Regions from separate parts of the Streptomyces sp. NPDC028298 genome, predicted to be linked through region 2. Evidence: riboswitches for the same ligand, from Rfam matches in the RefSeq annotation. Region 2 holds a riboswitch; each other region holds the start of a gene.
What was found. A riboswitch is a leader RNA that binds a small molecule or an ion and turns the genes downstream of it on or off. The one in region 2 is predicted to bind cyclic di-AMP.
Positions count from the first base shown of each region.

Region 1: another riboswitch for cyclic di-AMP. It lies ahead of ACZ4TO_RS08040 (M23 family metallopeptidase); the one in region 2 lies ahead of ACZ4TO_RS15755 (C40 family peptidase).
Region 3: another riboswitch for cyclic di-AMP. It lies ahead of ACZ4TO_RS22745 (M23 family metallopeptidase); the one in region 2 lies ahead of ACZ4TO_RS15755 (C40 family peptidase).
Region 4: another riboswitch for cyclic di-AMP. It lies ahead of ACZ4TO_RS19690 (transglycosylase SLT domain-containing protein); the one in region 2 lies ahead of ACZ4TO_RS15755 (C40 family peptidase).

Region 1 covers NZ_JBVHTL010000001.1:1,858,241-1,862,639, forward strand. The annotation lists gene ACZ4TO_RS08035 (GntR family transcriptional regulator) at 192-884, opposite strand; gene ACZ4TO_RS08040 (M23 family metallopeptidase) at 1,081-1,848, opposite strand; cyclic di-AMP (ydaO/yuaA leader) riboswitch at 1,861-2,017, opposite strand; gene ACZ4TO_RS08045 (M16 family metallopeptidase) at 2,233-3,621, opposite strand; gene ACZ4TO_RS08050 (M16 family metallopeptidase) at 3,618-4,399, opposite strand, start outside.
Region 2 covers NZ_JBVHTL010000003.1:124,967-129,365, forward strand. The annotation lists gene ACZ4TO_RS15735 (8-amino-7-oxononanoate synthase) at 1-152, shown strand, start outside; gene ACZ4TO_RS15740 (DUF397 domain-containing protein) at 252-476, opposite strand; gene ACZ4TO_RS15745 (helix-turn-helix domain-containing protein) at 488-1,345, opposite strand; gene ACZ4TO_RS15750 (ATP-binding protein) at 1,558-2,019, shown strand; gene ACZ4TO_RS15755 (C40 family peptidase) at 2,282-2,755, opposite strand; cyclic di-AMP (ydaO/yuaA leader) riboswitch at 2,759-2,931, opposite strand; gene ACZ4TO_RS15760 (hypothetical protein) at 3,293-3,598, opposite strand; gene ACZ4TO_RS15765 (ATP-dependent Clp protease proteolytic subunit) at 3,606-4,241, opposite strand.
Region 3 covers NZ_JBVHTL010000005.1:22,934-27,332, reverse strand. The annotation lists gene ACZ4TO_RS22760 (dihydrofolate reductase family protein) at 1-601, shown strand, start outside; tRNA gene ACZ4TO_RS22755 (tRNA-Met) at 685-758, shown strand; gene ACZ4TO_RS22750 (PP2C family protein-serine/threonine phosphatase) at 942-2,138, shown strand; cyclic di-AMP (ydaO/yuaA leader) riboswitch at 2,354-2,510, shown strand; gene ACZ4TO_RS22745 (M23 family metallopeptidase) at 2,522-3,559, shown strand; gene ACZ4TO_RS22740 (aldo/keto reductase) at 3,710-4,399, shown strand, end outside.
Region 4 covers NZ_JBVHTL010000004.1:157,590-161,988, forward strand. The annotation lists gene ACZ4TO_RS19685 (HAD family hydrolase) at 112-921, shown strand; gene ACZ4TO_RS19690 (transglycosylase SLT domain-containing protein) at 997-1,767, opposite strand; cyclic di-AMP (ydaO/yuaA leader) riboswitch at 1,772-1,933, opposite strand; gene ACZ4TO_RS19695 (CocE/NonD family hydrolase) at 2,448-4,399, opposite strand, start outside.

The DNA of each region.
Region 1 (4,399 bases), on a different contig from region 2:
CCGCGTCACCCTTTCTTCGGGTGGCGCGGCTCGGCCGTTTTCCGTGGGCTCCCCCGCACATTCCCCAGGTGTCACGCCCGCCTCGCACCGCGACCACGGGAATGACGCGCACCGGAATTCAGGGCACGCGAATAAAAGGGCATCAGAAATGAGCCCCCACCGAATATCCCTCTTTGTATACGGCGCCTGTGTTAAAGACGCGGGCCCGTCATGTTTACGGGATGTTGCGAAGTTCTCACACGGTCCGCCCGCTCGCCTCCGGGGAATCGGAGCCGGTGCGCGGCGCTGGCGCGCTCGGTGTGCAGGGCCGTGATCGCGCGGGCCCGCTCACTGTCCCCGCGGGCCACCGCGTCCACGATGCCGCCGTGCTCCGCCCAGGACTCCGCGGGGTCGGCCGGCGCCTCCACCGAGTACATCCAGGCGATCTTGTGGCGGAGCTGGGCGAGCGTCGAGGTCAGCGCGGGGCTGCCGGACGCCTGCGCCAGCGTCTCGTGGAACCAGCCGCCCAGCGAGCGCAGATCCTCGCTGTGGCCTCGCCTGGAGCGCTCCTGCCCCAGCCTGACCAGACCCCGCAGCACCTTGAGATGGGCCTCCGTGCGCCGCTGTGCGGCCCGCGCGGCCCCCAGCGGCTCCAGCAGCATGCGCATCTCCAGGAGGTCCGCCGCCTCCAGCTCCGTGGGCTCCGCGACACAGGCGCCCGCGTGCCGGCGGGTGACCACGAAGCCCTCGGCCTCCAGCGTGCGCAGGGCCTCGCGCACGGGGACGCGCGAGACGCCGTAACGGCGCGCGAGCAGTTCCTCGGTGAGCCGGCCGCCGCGCTCGTAGACACCCGCGACGATGTCGTCACGGATCGCCGTGCACACCGAGTGTGCCGGAATACGCATGACCGACCTCCGCTTTAATCCCCGTGAAACGCCGTCGATTGACGCTTGTTCAGTGACTCTATTGCAGGAAGCCTGAATTTCCGATGGCGGGCCTGAATCCATGGATATTTTTTGGACAGACGACGTCCGGAAACGACGATGCCCCGGCTCGGTGAGCCGGGGCATCGAAAACGGCGGGGAAGCCGCAAAGCGTTCGTCAGACGTTGACGCCGTGCGAGCGCAGGTAGGCGACCGGGTCGATGTCCGAGCCGTACTCGGCGGTCGTACGGGCCTCGAAGTGGAGGTGCGGTCCCGTGGTGTTGCCGGTGTCCCCGGAGAGGCCGATCTGCTGCCCCGGGGTGACGGCCTGCCCCACGGACACCCCGATGGACGACAGGTGGCCGTACATGGTGTACGTGCCGTCGTGCATCTTGATCACGACTTGATTGCCGTAGGCGCCGCCCCAGCCGGCCGTGACCACTGTGCCGGAGCCGACGGCGTGGACCGAGGTGCCGGAGGCGGCGTGGAAGTCGACGCCAGTGTGGCTGCCGGAGGACCAGAGGGCGCTGCTGGCCTGGTAGCCGGTGGAAACGTACGAACCCGTGATCGGCATGACGAACGTGTTCAGGCGCTTGCGCTCGGCCTCACGGGCGGCGCGCTCCTTGGCCTCACGGAGCTTGGATGCCTGCTCCGCGGCCTGCTTGCGCGCGGTCTGCTCGGCCTGCTTGCGCGCGGCGGCCTCGTCGGCGGCGCGCTGCTGCGCGAAGGCCTGGGCGTCGATCTGGTCGGCGACCGTGTCGTTCAGGGTGACGGCCTGGGTGAGCCCGGTCTGCTCGACGGAGGCTTCCGCAGCGAACGCGGGGGCGGCCAGGGTTCCGATCACGCCGGTGGTGGTGAGCGCCGCGACCCCGACGGCGGTCGTGGTGGTGCTGTGCACCCGGCTGCTCGTACGACGATGCTTGCCGGTGCCACAGGTGAACGCCATGTAGGGGCTGATCCTTTCCTTCCCTCTCGCCTACCGGGTTAGCTGACGGGTTCGGAGCAGGAAGGTCTCCTACGGGCCCCCTCCGAAGAGGGCGTCCGATTCACCCCAGGGACTGCGTGGGTCCCCGGCTCCCCTGACTCGCGTCTCGGGGACTCGGCGATGGCTGTCCGGTGCCGCGGGCGCGGCGCACTGCGTGACGAACAGCCGCCCCGACGCTAAACGGGGTGTCTTTCGAACAACAAACGGATCACGATTTTTGTAACGCATCCCACAGGGCAGAAGGGCAACCGCCGTACGAATACGGACATCTTGGGACCGGAGTCCGGAAAGAGAAGGGCCCTGACGGCTCTTCAGCCGTCAGGGCCCTCTTCCGTCCCACGGGTCCTACTCGGCTGCCACCACGGTGACTTCACCGATTCCGAGGGCCCTGACCGGGTCCGCGATCTGTGCCGCGTCGCCGACCAGGACGGTCACCAGACGGTCCGTCGGGAAGGCGCTCACGGCCGCCGCGGTGGCCTCCACGGTGCCGGTGGCGGCCAGTTGCCGGTAGAGCGTCGCCTGGTAGTCGTCCGGCAGGTGCTGCTCGACCTGGTCCGCGAGGGTGCTCGCGACGGCCGCAGCGGTCTCGAACTTCAGGGGCGCGACACCCACCAGGTTCTGCACGGCGACGTCGCGCTCGGTGTCCGTCAGACCCTCGGCCGCGAGGGTGCGCAGCACCTTCCACAGGTCGTCGAGCGCCGGGCCGGTGTTGGGGGTGTCGACCGAACCGCTGATGGCGAGCATCGCGGCGCCCGTGCCGTCCGGCGCGGAGCGAAGGACCTGTCCGAACGCCCGCACACCGTAGGTGTAGCCCTTCTCCTCGCGCAGGACGCGGTCCAGGCGCGAGGTGAGGGTGCCGCCGAGGCAGTAGGTGCCGAGGACCTGGGCGGGCCACACGCGGTCGTGCCGGTCGGCGCCGACCCGGCCGATGAGGAGCTGCGTCTGGACGGCTCCGGGGCGGTCGACGATGATCACGCGGCCGGTGTCGTCGGCGCTCACCGGCGGCACGGGACGCGGTTCGGCGGACGAGCCGGTCCAGGAGCCGAGGGTGTCGGCGAGCAGTTCGTCGAGGTCGAGCCCGGTCAGGTCGCCGACGACGACCGCGGTGGCCGTGGCGGGGCGGACGTGCCTCTCGTAGAAGGCGCGCACACCCGAAGCGTCGATGTTGCGGACGGTCTCCTCGGTGCCCTGGCGGGGGCGCGACATCCGCGCGGTCGCCGGGAACAGTTCCTTGGAGAGCTCCTTGGCCGCACGACGGGCCGGGTTGGCCGTCTCGTGCGGGATCTCGTCCAGCCGGTTGGTCACCAGCCGCTCGACCTCGCTGTCCGCGAACGCGGGGGCCCGCAGGGCGTCGGCGAGCAGGCCGAGGGCCTTGGCCAGACGCGAGACGGGCACTTCGAGGGACAGGCGTACGCCGGGGTGGTCGGCGTGCGCGTCGAGCGTGGCGCCGCAGCGCTCCAGCTCGGCGGCGAAGTCCTCGGCCGAGTGCTTGTCGGTGCCCTCGGAGAAGGCGCGCGCCATGATCGTGGCGATGCCGTCCAGGCCCGCCGGCTCGGCGTCCAGCGGCGCGGCGAGGATCACCTCGACGGCGACGACCTGCTGGCCGGGGCGGTGGCAGCGCAGCACGGTCAGACCGTTGTCCAGGGCGCCGCGCTCGGGGGCGGGGAACGCCCACGGCTTCGGCTGTCCGGCCTGGGGCCGCGGGTGGAAGTCCATGGTGGCGAGCTCGGTCACTTCGCCGCCTCCTCGTCGGTCTCGTCGGCGGAGTCGGCCGCCTCGGCGGCTTCGGCTGTGGTGGGTTCGTAGACGAGCACCGCGCGGTTGTCGGGGCGCAGGCGGGCCTTGGCGGCCTCCTGGACCTCTTCCGCCGTGACGTCCAGGACGCGCTGCACGGCGGTCAGGGCGAGCTGCGGGTCGCCGAACAGGACGGCGTACCGGCACAGTTCGTCGGCGCGGCCTGCGACGGTACCGAGCCGGTCGAGCCACTCGCGCTCCAACTGGGCCTGGGCGCGCTCCATTTCCTCTGCCGTGGGGCCCTCCTCGGCGAACCGGGCGAGCTCCTCGTCGACGGCGGCCTCGATGACCGGGACCTCGACGTCTCCGGACGTCTTCACGTCCAGCCATCCCAGGGAGGGCGCTCCGGCGAGCCGCAGCAGGCCGAACCCCGCGGCGACGGCGGTGCGGTCACGGCGTACGAGCCGGTTGTAGAGCCGGGAGGACTCGCCGCCGCCGAGGACGGTGAGCGCCAGGTCGGCCGCGTCGCACGCGCGCGTGCCGTCCTCCGGGAGGCGGTAGGCGGCCATCAGGGCGCGCGCCGGGACGTCCTCCTCGACGACCTCGCGGATCTGCTCGCCGATGACGTCGGGCAGCGAGCCGTCCCGCGGGGCGGGCTTGCCGTCGTGCCCGGGGATGGAGCCGAAGTACTTCTCGACCCAGGCGAGCGTCTGCTCCGGGTCGATGTCGCCGACGACCGACAGGACAGCGTTGTTGGGCGCGTAGTTGGTGCGGAAGA
Region 2 (4,399 bases):
CGGCCGACTGTCGCGAGGCGGGCCTCGCCGTCGGCTGTTTCCGTCCCCCGTCGGTGCCCGACGGTGTTTCGCGGCTGCGACTGACGGCCCGCGCGGACCTCACCGAGGAGCAGATCGAGCACGCGGTGGACGTGATCAGCCGGAACCGGTGAACCGGTGGAGCGGTCGATCGACGAGCGGGTGGAGCGTTCGGCCGGACAGATGCAGGGGTGGCCGGCCGGTGGTGCGGTGGAGCGGTGAACCGTGCGGGGTCAGTTCAGCCCGGTGATGAACCCCTCCCAGACGTCCGGGGTGAACAGCAGGGCGGGTCCCGCGGTGTTCTTGGAATCGCGCACCGCGACCATTCCGGACCAGGGTCCGGTGCCCGGGCGTGCGGTCTCGACGCAGTTGTTCATCCCGGTACTGCGACTGCTGCGCAGCCAGCGCACATGGAGCAGCGAAGTGCTGGAGGGTACGTACCGAGGCATTGCAGACATGACGTGCCTCCTTACGTGTCGTCGCCTATCGAGGCGATGTAGTCCAACGAGTCCTCGGGTGAAAGGGCGTGGAACTGAAGGGCGTTGAAGGCCTCGGCGTATGCCTGGAGGTCTTCTTTCCGTTCGAGATAGAGGCTACTCGTCAAGTGGTCGAGAACAACCACATCCAGATCGGTTGTGTTCGGAAATGAGAAGATAACGAAAGGGCCGGTCACGCCGATGTGCGCGCCGGCCGCGAACGGCAGTACCTGGAGCCGTACTTGAGGCAGCACGGCGGCCTCCCGCAGCCGGCGGAGCTGGCGTGCCATGACGTCGGGGCCGCCCACCTCACGGCGCAGCACGGCCTCGTCCAGGACGGCGGACAGTTCGAGCGGCGGGTCCGAGCGCAGCACGTCCTGCCGGGCCAGACGCACTTCGACCAGGGCGTCGAGCTTGCTCTCCTCCAGTCCGTCCACGGCGGCCCGCGTCACCGCGCGGGCGTACTCCGGTGTCTGCAGCAGACCGGGCACGACGGAGGTCTCCAGGGTGCGCATCGCGCTGGCGCCGGACTCCAGGCTGATGAAGTCCCGGTACTCCGGCGGGAGGACCCCGCGGTACGCGTGCCACCAGTGGTGGCGGCCGTTGACCTCGGAGCCCGCCAACACGACCAGGAGCCGGCGCAGTTCGGGATCCTCGACGCCGTACGCGTGCAACAGGCGTTCCACATCGGCCGGTTTCACCCCGCTGGTGCCGGTTTCGATGCGGCTCACCTTCGACTGGTGCCAGCCGAGCAGGCGGGCCGCCTCCCCGCTCGTGAGCCCCGTGCCCGCGCGCAGCGCGCGCAGTTCGGCTCCGAGCTTGCGGCGGCGCACCGCGGGACCGTGCTGCATGGCTGTTCTCCTTACTCCTTCCAAGTCGTCCGAATACGCTCTGCCGACGCAGAGTTCACCGCATCGAGCGACAGATATATGCATTACTCGGTGGATCGCACCCGCGACCGGCCCGGTAATGGCAGTCTGGCGCAAGCACCAGTCCGGGACCGTACTCGAACCATCCGCTCGGTGTCGGGCTCCGGTCCCGTGGGAAAGGGACGAACGTCGCCATGGCAGACCATCAGGAAGCATCCGTCACCCTGCCGAGCGAACCGGTCTCGGTTTCCGTGGCCCGAAATTTCGTCGCCGAAGTGCTGTCCGAATGGGGCCTGCCGGGGGACTGCGACGTCGCCGAGACCGTGCGGCTGATCGTGTCGGAACTGGCGACCAACGCCGTGCAGCACACGTTCGGGCAGTCGCCCACCTTCACGGTCGGCGTGCGTCTCGACCGGGAGGAGCGGCTGCTTATCGGGGTCACCGACAGCCATCCGCGCTTTCCGAAGCGGCTGCCCGCGGCCGTCCAGCAGGACAACGGCCGCGGCATGGTGATCATCCGTTGGCTCACCGCCGAATGCGGCGGCAGGCTCACCGTCGTACCGACCCGGGAGGGCGGCAAGACGGTCTCCATCGAGCTCCCGTGGACGGTGCCCGTCCAGCCGGTGCCGGCCGGGTGGCCGCCCCAGGAGCCCTGAGGGGCGCCGCCCCGAGGCGACCGGTCGTCATGGCCCTTGGGGCGGCGGCGGTCGTCAGCGGCCCATTGAGGCCGCGGCGGTCGGCAGTGGCATTGAGGGCGCGGCGGTCGTCAGTGGCCCCGTGAAAGCCGCGGCGGCCATGGTCGGCCCACAGGGGCCGCCCCCGGCCCCGGTCGGCCCGCGAGGGGCCGGGAGGGCGTCACGGCGGCCCTGAGGGCGCTCGCGCCGGGGCGGCGAGGGTCCGCCGCCCCGGGCGAAAGGGTCAGCCGACCCTGCCGTACCAGACGCTTCTCGTCCAGATCTTCTGGAGCTTCACCACTTCCCCGGTCTTCGGGGAGTGCCAGATCTTTCCCTTACCGGCGTAGATGCCGACGTGGTACACGTTCCGGCCCGAGTGGAAGAACACGAGGTCACCGGCCTTGCGGTGCGAGGCCGAGACATGGTGCGTCTTGTTGTACTGGGCCGCGGCCGTACGAGGCAGCTTCTTGCCCGCCTTCTTGTACGAGTAGAGCGTGAGCCCCGAGCAGTCGAAGCGGTGCGGTCCGGTGGCGCCCCACTGGTAGGGGGAGCCGTGCTTCGACGCCGCGACCTGGAGTGCCCGCGTCGCGACGGTGGCCGCCTCGGCGTCTGGTGCGACACCGGGAACCACCAGGCTGCCGCCGACGGCGGCAAGTGTGAGCGCCGAGGCCGTACCGGCCCGGGTCCACAGCGACGGGACACGATTGAGCGCAGTCATGCGCAACCCTTCGTCAGCCGCCTGTGAAGGATGACCTGTCGGATTCGGGCTGGCGAAGTTGCCCGGCCGCTGCTGCGGCTTCACCCCAAGGGCCGCCCGGAACTGTTCCGGCGACCCGTCTAGCTGGGTCCTCCACTCCTGCCGATCCACTCCTGTCGACCGGGCATCCGGGCGGCGGCAGGACTCGGCGTCCGCCCGGACCGCCCCGCCGCTGTGGCGGGGGCTTGTCGTCGGAAGGGATCTTCACTCATCAGAGTCGGAAAATCCGAGCGGAACCGGTGTTTTGTGGGCTTACTCACCACTCGACTGTTCGAGTGAACACCCCTCCGTTCGAGCACGTGTTGGGGACGGCGATGAGGCCCGCACCTGCGACGACGGGGCCCATCCGGCGTCCGGACTCAGCGTGTTGCGCAACTCGGAGGGGTCAGGGAAGGGACCGATGAATACGCCGTCAGGGGGTACACCATCCGGTCCGTTTGAGTCGTGGTCCGGACGTCATGCCGCTTCGGCGCGGGCCGGCCCGTCGGTGGGGGTCCGTCAACTTCCGGACTCGGGAGGCACCGTGACCCGGGCCGCCCGCCGCTCTCCGCCGAGCACCCGCAGGGCCTGCGCCAGCGTCGGGGCGTGCACCTCGCTCTCGCCCCGCTGATGCATCAGCGTGAGCGCGTCCCGCAGGGCCTCCGCCTTGCCGACCAGTGCCTGAGCCGCCCTCAGGCCGCGATAGGTGTCTCCGGGGCGGGAGGGGTTGATCCGGCCGAGGAGGTCGACGACGTCGAGATAGCGGTCGATGAGTTCGGCCTCCGCGCGGGTCAGCGCGGGCAGCGGGGGAAGGTCCGGGATCATCGGCCGCTCACCTCGCGCCGGGCGTGTCGAGCGCGGACCTGCGGCTCGGGACGATCCGGTCGATCAGCCCGTAGGCCAGGGCCTCCGGCGCGTCGAGGATCCTGTCGCGCTCGATGTCCGCCGCGACCTGCTCCGGACTCCGGCCCGTGTGGCGCCCGAGCATCTCCTCCAGCGTCCGACGGGTCCGCAGCAACTCCTCGGCCTGGATGAGCAGGTCGCTCGCCTGGCCCTGGAGCGGCTCGGCCGCCGACGGCTGGTGGAGCAGGAAGCGGGCCCCCGGCAGTGCGAGCCGCTTGCCCGGAGTGCCGCCCGCCACCAGTACGGCCGCGGCCGAGGCCGCCCGGCCCAGGCAGACCGTCTCGACGTCGCAGGTGACGAACCGCATCGTGTCGTAGATCGCGGTCATCGCGGCGAAGGAGCCGCCGGGGGAGTTGATGTACAGCGAGATGTCCTGCTCGGGCGCCTGGTGTTCGAGGTACATGAACTGGGCCGTCACGTCGTTCGCCGACGTGTCGTCGATCGGCGTCCCGAGGAACACGATCCGCTCGCTGAGCAGCTTCGCGTACGGGTCCAGGGTCCGGTGTCCCGCGCTCGTGCGTTCCGTGAACTCGGGCAGGACATAGCGGGCGGACGGGCTGTCCATGGCGCGCCTCCTCAGATCGACGTCTGTAAAAAATGTACAGGACGTACGTCTCTGTGGAAGAGGGCCCTGCTGAGAGCAGAAACGGCGGCATGCCCGGACGGGAAGGTGGCCGAGGGTGCCGTGCGGGGGCCTGCCGGCGGGATCTCGCGCCCCGCGGA
Region 3 (4,399 bases), on a different contig from region 2:
CCTCTTCGTAGGGCAGCCGGACGCGCCGCGGCTGTTCGGGACCGGGGCGTACCCGCCGGGCCGGATGCGGCTGGTGGAGACCCGGCCCGTCGGCGACGTCGTCCTCATCCGGTACGTCCCCACCGCGCCCGGCACCGGCTCGCTCGCCTCCGCCGCCGACCGCCGATGGCTGGAGCTCGCCTGCGAGCTGGCGGAACTGTGCCCGCCCTCCAAGACGGCGTTCAGCGTGGGCGCCGTGGTGGTCGCCGCCGACGGCACCGAGCTGGCCCGCGGCCACTCCCGCGAGGGCGGGGACCCCGTCGTGCACGCCGAGGAGGCCGCCCTCGCCAAGATCGACCCGGCCGATCCCCGGCTGGCCGGCGCCACCGTCTACAGCAGCCTGGAACCGTGCGCCCACCGGGCCTCCCGGCCCGCCCCCTGTGCCCGGCTCATCCTCGACGCCGGTGTGCGGCGGGTCGTCACCGCCTGGCGCGAGCCCGACACCTTCGTCACGGACGCCGACGGGAACGGGCTCCTCGCCGCCGCGGGCGCCGAGGTCGTCGTCCTGCCCGAGTGCGCGGACCGCGCCGAGGCCCCCAACCGGCATCTGGCGGGCCGGTAGGGAGCCCCTCCCGCGCCGCGCGAGGGGCTGGTTTAAACGGGTGTGCTTCGGGTCCCGCGGATGGCGTACACTGGTCTTAACGACGCGGGGTGGAGCAGCTCGGTAGCTCGCTGGGCTCATAACCCAGAGGTCGCAGGTTCAAATCCTGTCCCCGCTACTGAAGGCCAAGGGCCGGAACTCGGATTCACGAGTTCCGGCCCTTGGTGTTTCGTCCTTCTCTCTTTCTCGGTCTTCGTCCCGCCGAATTCCCCGTCCGGTTCCGTTCCGGCCGGCGGAGCCTTGCTCCCCCGGTCGGGCCACAGGGGTCGCCCGCCGCCCCCGCACCGGTTCTTCTGGACGGGTGGGGCAGCCAGGAGGTGAGCGGCGGACCGGACAGTTCCATGACCGGGCCGGCCGGCCCTCCCGCGGCGCCCACGAGCCCGGGGGCGTCCCCTCGCCCGGTCCGGCGGGAGCCGACCCACGCCGGATCGTGTGGACACGCTCCTTCGTCCGGGCCCTGCCCGTCCTGCTCGTCGCCGCCGGGATCGTCTACGACTACTTCACCCCGTCGGAATTCACCGCGACCCCCCTGTTCGCGGCCGCGCCCCTGGTCGCCGCGCCCCTCTTCTCGCTGCGCGGGACCGTTCTCGCCGGCGTCCTCGCCGTGGGCGCGGTGCTCGTGACGCACTGTGTGCTCGACATCGTCCTCCAGGTCGACGCGGTCACCGAGGTGGTCACCGTCGCGATGGCCGCCGTCCTCGCCGTCCTCATCAACAGCGTCGTCCGGCGCGGCGACGAGCGGCTCGCCTCCGTCCGGGAGATCGCCGAGTTCGCGCAGCGCGCCGTGCTGCCCGAACCCGAGGCGCTGATCGCCGGTCTCGAGGTGGCGGCCCGGTACGAGGCGGCGCAGGAGGACGCGTTCATCGGCGGGGACCTGTACGCCGTACAGGACTCCCCGTACGGCGTGCGGCTGATCGTCGGGGACGTACGCGGCAAGGGGATGACCGCGGTGGCCACCGTCGCGACGGTGGTCGGTGCGTTCGGTGAGGCGGCCGAGCGGGAGACGGCCCTGGAGGGCGTCGCGGAGCGCCTGGAGCGGGCGCTGACGCGGGCGGGCACCCGGCGCGACAGCGTCGACGCGGTCGAGGGTTTCACGACCGCCGTCCTCGCCGAGATCCCGCCGGGCGAGGACGTCGTACGCGTCGTCAACCGCGGCCATCCGCCGCCCCTGCTGCTGCATGCCGACGGCACGCTCCGCACCCTCTCCGCCGAGTCCTTCGCGCTGCCCCTGGGGATGAGTGAACTGGGGAGCCTGCCCGCCCCGACGCTGCGGGAGGGGTTTCCGCGCGGGGCGACGCTGCTCCTGCACACCGACGGACTGTCCGAGGCCCGCGACGCGCGGGGGAGGTTCTTCGATCCGGCCGCCTGGCTGGCCGGACGGGTCTTTCCCGGTCCCGACGCGCTGCTGACCGCCCTCTTCGACGCGGCCCGCGAGCACACGGGCGGCCCGCTGACGGACGACTTGGCGCTGCTCGCCGTCCGGCGTCACGAACAGTGACGGGACTGTCTCCCTCCGCATAACGACTGACATACCGTCAGGGAAATCCGTGCAAGCGGCACGCGGTCAACTCGCCCGTTTTTCATCGTTCATGACCCCAAAGTCCTGGCCAAGAGGCGTTAATGATCAGTCGGAACGGCTTGGAATTCGGTGGCCGGGTCTATTAACGTTCGATAACGCAGCGCGGTCGTCACAACCGTCACAAGAGGCGGCTCCGTGCGCACGCGCCGAATCCCGCAAGGGAACCGGGGAACCAACTCGTGGGGTGAATCGAGCGTATTCCGCCGTCGATGCACGGTGGCCGTACGCGCGTAGGAGACCTTCCTGCTCCGAACCCGTCAGCTAACCCGGTAGGCGGCAAGGAAGGAAAGGAGTGCGCCCACGTGGCGTCCAACCGGCCCGCTCAGCCAACCTCGTTCGCGCCGAACGAAGCCCACACCTTCGGCTACGGCAAGGACGACGGTCCCTGGGAGGAGTGGAACCCCACCGAGGATTCCCTCGCTCCCGTCCGCGGCCGGCACCGCACGGGCAAGCAGCGCGGCGGAGGACTCGCCCGCAGCTCCACGGTTCTCGGCGTCGGTGTCATAGCCGCCGTCGGCGGTGGCGGCATCGCCAGCGCAGCTCCGGGCAAGGCGCCCGTCTCGATCTCACTGCCCGACCTGTCGTCGGTCACCGCGTCGGCCAAGGCCCTGATCTCGGACGGCGGATCCAGCGCCACCCCCAAGGGTTCCACGACTCCGCTCACCAGCGCCGGCCTGACCAGCGCCGACACGGCGCAGGGAAGCTCCGACGCCGGTGAGGCGCTGCGCGACCGCATCATGGCGCAGGCCCAGTCGCAGCAGAACCAGGCCGACACCGCCACGCAGAAGGCCGCCCAGACCGCCGCCGCGCAGAAGGCCGTACAGGCCGCCGCCAAGCAGCAGGACGAGGCCGAGGCCAAGGAAGCCGCCGCGAAGAAGAAGGCGGAGGAGGCGGCCAAGCAGAAGGCCGAGGCCGAGCGCCTCGCCGAGCTCGCCAAGAGCTACTCGCTGCCGACCTCCTCGTACACGCTGACCTCGCGCTTCGGTGAGGCCGGCTCCATGTGGTCCTCCGGCTACCACACCGGACTCGACTTCGCGGCGCCCACCGGCACGCTGATCAAGGCGATCCACAGCGGCACCATCACCGAGGCCGGCTGGGCCGGCGCGTACGGCTACCGCACGATCCTCACCCTCGACGACGGCACGGAACTCTGGTTCTGCCACCAGTCGTCGATCAGCGTCACCGTCGGCCAGAAGGTCGCCACCGGTGACGTCATCGGACGCGTGGGCGCGACGGGCAACGTCACCGGGCCGCACCTGCACCTCGAAGTGCACCCCGGCGGCGCCGCCACCGGCATCGACCCGATGGCCTGGCTCCAGAGCAAGGGCCTCAACCCCTGATCCCCGATAACCCCTGATCCCCGATCTCCGGCAGCCCTGACGTCAACCCCCCCGGCGTCAGGGCTGTCGGCCGTCCGGACGCGGACGGCGGCACGCACCGGAACGGTGAGTGTGGAATACACGCATCCGGTACGGGCGTTGTCGCCTTACATGACTTCCCTTCGCAAGCTCGGTTCGTCCGACCTCGAGGTCTTCCCGCTCTCCCTCGGGGGCAACGTCTTCGGCTGGACGGCCGACGAGACCCGGTCCTTCGCCGTGCTCGACGCCTACGCCGCCGCCGGAGGCAACTTCCTCGACACGGCCGACTCCTACTCCGCCTGGGTCGAGGGCAACGAGGGCGGCGAGTCCGAGACCGTCATCGGCAAGTGGCTGAAGAGCCGCGGCAACCGCGCCGACATCGTGGTCGCCACCAAGGTCAGCCAGCACCCCGCGTACCCGGGACTGTCCGGTGCCAACATCAAGGCCGCGGCCGACGCGTCGCTGCGCCGCCTGGGCACCGACCACATCGACCTCTACTACACGCACTTCGACAAGCCGGAAGTGCCCGTCGAGGAGATCATCGGCGCCCTCGACGAGCTGGTGAAGGCCGGGAAGGTGCGGCACATCGCCGCCTCCAACATCTCCCCGGAGCGGCTTCGGGAGTCCCTGGAGTTCTCCGACCGCGAGGGCCTCGCCCGGTACGTCGCGCTCCAGCCCCACTACAACCTGGTCTCGCGCGACACCTACGAGGGCGCCCTCCAGGAGGTCGCCTCCCAGGCCGGGCTGGCGGCCGTCCCGTACTTCGCGCTCGCGGCCGGCTTCCTCACCGGCAAGTACCGCCCCGGCACCACCGTCGACTCG
Region 4 (4,399 bases), on a different contig from region 2:
GCGGTCGCAACGCGCTTACCACCGTGCGGTGAACGGCGTTGCTGACGGGATACCGGACGTCGTCCGGTTCAGGCCGGGCCGTTGAGTCGTTCGATCCGTATTCTTCGGATCATGGCCGCTCCGACTGCATATTCACTCATCGCCACTGACCTGGACGGAACGCTGCTGCGCGGCGACGACACACTCTCCGACCGGACACGCGCCGCGTTGGCGAAAGTGACCCGGGCAGGTGCCCGGCATCTCGTGGTCACGGGCCGACCGGCACCGCGCGTGCGACCACTTCTCGACGAACTCGGCGGCGAGGGACTGGCGGTGTGCGGTCAGGGGGCGCAGCTCTACGACGCGGGCACGGACCGCATGCTGTGGTCGGTGACCCTGGACAGGGAGTTGGCGGAGACGGCGCTCGGCAAGATCGAGGCGGAGGTCGGGCTGCTGTACGCGGCGGTCGACCAGGACGGCGTGGACGGGCTGACGCTCATCGAGCCGGGGTACGTCATGCCGCATCCGACGCTGCCGGCCGTGCGGGTGCCGCGTCGGGACGACCTCTGGGCGGAGCCGATCAGCAAGGTGTTGCTCCGTCACCCGTCTTTGTCGGACGACGAGTTGGCCTCGGCGGCACGGGGAGTGGTCGGTTCGCTGGCGACGGTCACCATGTCCGGGCCGGGCACCGTCGAACTCCAGCCATGCGGGGTGACCAAGGCGACGGGCCTCGCTCTGGCCGCGGCGCATCTCGGGCTCACGCCGGGTGCGACGCTCGCCTTCGGTGACATGCCCAACGACATCCCGATGTTCGACTGGGCGGCCCGGGGGGTGGCGATGGCCAACGCCCACCCGGAACTGAAGGCGGTGGCCGACGAGGTCACCTTGTCGAACGAGGACGACGGGATCGCGGTCGTCCTGGAGCGCCTCTTCGGCTTCTAGCGACACCGACGCACCCGCCGACGGGCCGGAGGGCGCCGTCGGCGGGTGCGGGTGAAGCGGGTGGTGCGGGGTGGATCAGTAGGCGCCGTTGACGTTGTCGATGGAGCCGTACTTGTCGGCCGCGTAGTTGCAGGCCGCGGTGATGTTGGCGACCGGGTCGTAGATGTTCGACGACGTGCCGGCGACGTGGTACGCCTGGAACGTGGGGTCGATCACCTGGAGCAGGCCCTTGGAGGGGATGCCCGCGGCGGCGTTGGAGTCCCAGTTGTTGATGGCGTTGGGGTTGCCGGAGGACTCGCGCATCACGTTGCGGTAGATGCCGTCGTAGCTGCCCGGGATGCCGGCCTTGGCCATGACGTCCAGGGATTCCTTGATCCAGCCGTCGAGGTTGTTGGTGTACGTCTTGGCGACGGCCTGGGTGACGGTGGTCGTCTTGGACTTGGCGACGGCGGCGGTCGCGTTCGCCGTGGTGCGGACGGTCGTCGACTTCAGCGTCTTCGTGCCCACGGTGAGCTTCATGCCCGGACGGATCATCGCGGGGTTGTCGCCGATGATCGCGCGGTTCGCCGCGTACAGCTTCTTCCAGCCACCGCTCTTGGGGTACTTCTTCGCCACCTTGGACAGGGTGTCGCCGGCGACCACCTTGTAGGTGACGAGCTGCACGTTGGGGACGACCGCGGTGTGGGCGGTCTTGGCCACCTGGGGGGCCTGCGCCGGGGTGGCGGCGCTGGCGCCGGTCGCGCTCACGAGGGGGAGGGCGAGGGCGATGCCACCCGTTCCGGCGGCGATCATGCCCCGGGTGATGACGTTGGTCTTCATACGGCGGTGCTTGGCTCGTACGGGCATGGCGAAATGTCCTCTCCGACGCCTGCGAGGTGAGCTGTCGGGTTCGGGCGGGAGATGCCCGGCCGCGCTCTGGGCGCGGCTTCACCCCAAGCCGTTCCGGATGTGTCCGGACCGGCGGCTTACCTGTGGTTCCCCCGCTCCTGCCGTGCGTGGGTCGATGGGTTGCCGGGCGGCGGCAGGATTCGGCGATCCGCCCGGGGTCGACCAGAACGTATGCGAGAGCACATGTCCGAAACAAGACGAGATTTGACCGCGAAGATCGCTTTGGCCTGGTTAAGGCGAGGGTAAAAAGTCCGATTGTGTCGGAATTGGATCCTCAACTTGCCTTTCGCAAACGGGTTGATCCATAAGGGGCGCCCGGCGGAGGGGTGTCTGGCCGGTGACCCAACTCACGAGACCAAAGAGCACCAAGGCTCCATGAGGGGCCAATTCGGACATTGTGCCTGCGTCGGCGGGCGCTCCCGGGACCCTCGAAAGGCGTCGAGCGGCCCCTGGCGCGGCGGGATTTGTGGCGCGGGACACAGTAGGGAGCGGCGGGGCGGCGGGCCGCGTCGGGTCGACGCGACAGGTCCCAGGTGGAGGCCGGCACGCCGGACCGGGGCGGGCGCCCGCAGTCAAGTGGACTCAATACCAACCGGGTTCGCCCCGTCGACGGCCAACTCCCGTCCCGGCGGGCCCGGTCAGCCGGCCGTGCGCGGGATCCGCTTCTCCCAGGTCCGGTGGAAGACGACCTCGTCGCCGTTCCTGCAGACGAGCTCGTCGGTCGTGATGAAGTCCTCGGCGTCGCAGGCGATGGCGGAGACCGTCTCGACGCGGGCGTCCCACGGCAGCTCGGGCCGGTGGAGCCGGATCGACCACACCGAACGGGCGCGGGCGGACAGCGGGTCCGACGTGCCGATCGTGTACGTCTCCCGGGCCTCCTCCGTGCATTCGAGGCCGTCGGGGAACACCCGGGTCCCGCCGCGCCCCGGGTCCACCTCCACGCTCCAGGTCCCGGCGGCCACGTCGCGCAGGACCAGGCGGGGCGGGCGGGGCTCGTCCAGGGGCGCCGAGACGGTCACGCCGAGGGGTTCGGCCTCCTCCGGTTCTCCGAAGGCGACCGAGGGGTCCGACTCCCTCGCCCGCACCGGGAGTTCGAGGACGCTGCCGACCGGCTCCAGGGTGAAGCCGGCCTCCGAGCCCGGCTGCGGCCAGATCCAGGGCCAGTAGGCGGAGGAGACGCCCAGCCGGATGCGGTGGCCCGCCGGGAACGCGTAGCCGATGGCGTTCAGGTCGAGGACCACGTGCTCCGTGTCGCCCGGCCGCCAGGGAACCGCCTGGTCGGGGCCCCGGCGCGCCGACAGGTTCAGGACGCCCCGGGTGACGAGCGTGGACGCCCCGTCCGGGGCCACGTCGCACAGCCGGGCGATCACCTGGCCCCGGGGCGACGCGGACGTCAGCCGCAGAGTGACCCGGGGGCGGCCCAGGACCCAGATCTCCTCCGTCACCTCGAACTCGAAGCAGGCCGACCGGGCGTCCTCCTCCCGCTGGTCCGGCGGCAGGTCGGCGTCGTCGCCCGAGGGGAAGAGCCGGCCCGCGTCGACCCCTGTGTGCTGCGGGGAGCGCACCGGCAGCGGGGCGCCCTGGAGCGCGTACGCGACCGGGGTCACCGAGGGTGAGGGCCAGGCGGGGTCGCCCACCCATCGGCCCGGGATCCGCTCGTACACGGTCGCCGGAGGGTGCGCGTCCATCACGTACGAGCGCAGAAGGGGGACGGAGAGCGCGTCCGTGTCCTCGTCCCGGAGCCAGTGGTCCCACCAGCGCAGCGTCTCCTGGAGGAAGCCGATCGCCGGTCCCGGCGGCAGGCCCCGGTCCGGGTACTGGCGGGACCAGGGGCCGATGATGCCTCGTACGCGATCCGGCGGCAGGTTCTCCACCAGGCGCAGCACCGTGTCGCGGTGCGGGTCGTGCCAGCCGCCGACCGCGAGGACCGCCGCGCGGACGGCTCCGTACTCCTCGCGGACGCCGCCCTCGCGCCAGTACGCGTCCCGGGTCTGGTGGGCCAGCCAGGTGTGCGCGCGGGGGCTGACCGCCTCCAGCCGTTTCTCCCACATGTCCCGCCACATCCCCTCGCCCACGTGCGCTGGGTCCGGCGGACGGGCGGCGAAGGCGAGCAGACGGGCCGACCGGGCGTGCGTGTCGACGGCGAGGACGGAACCTCCCGCGTGGTGTGTCTCGTTGTCATAGAGGTCGTCGGTCGAGCAGACCGTGACGACAGCCTTGAGCGGCTCGGGCGCGCGGGCCGCGACACGGAGGGAGCTGAAGCCGCCCCACGAGATCCCGAACATGCCGACCCGGCCGCTGCACCAGGGCCGGCCGGCCAGCCAGGAGACCACCTCCACCCCGTCGTCCGTCTCGGTCCGGGCCCCCTCGTCGCCCGGCACGCCCTCCGAATTGCCGTGCCCGCGCACGTCCACTCGGACGGAGGCGTAGCCGTGCCCGGCGTACCAGGGGTGGCGCTGCTGATCGCGCGGGGCCGTCCAGTCGGTCAGGCGGTACGGGACGTACTCCAGGAGCGCCGGTACGGGCTCCTCGGTCACCGGCCGCCAGATGCGGGCGTACAGACGGGTGCCGTCCGAGAGAGGGACGAGGA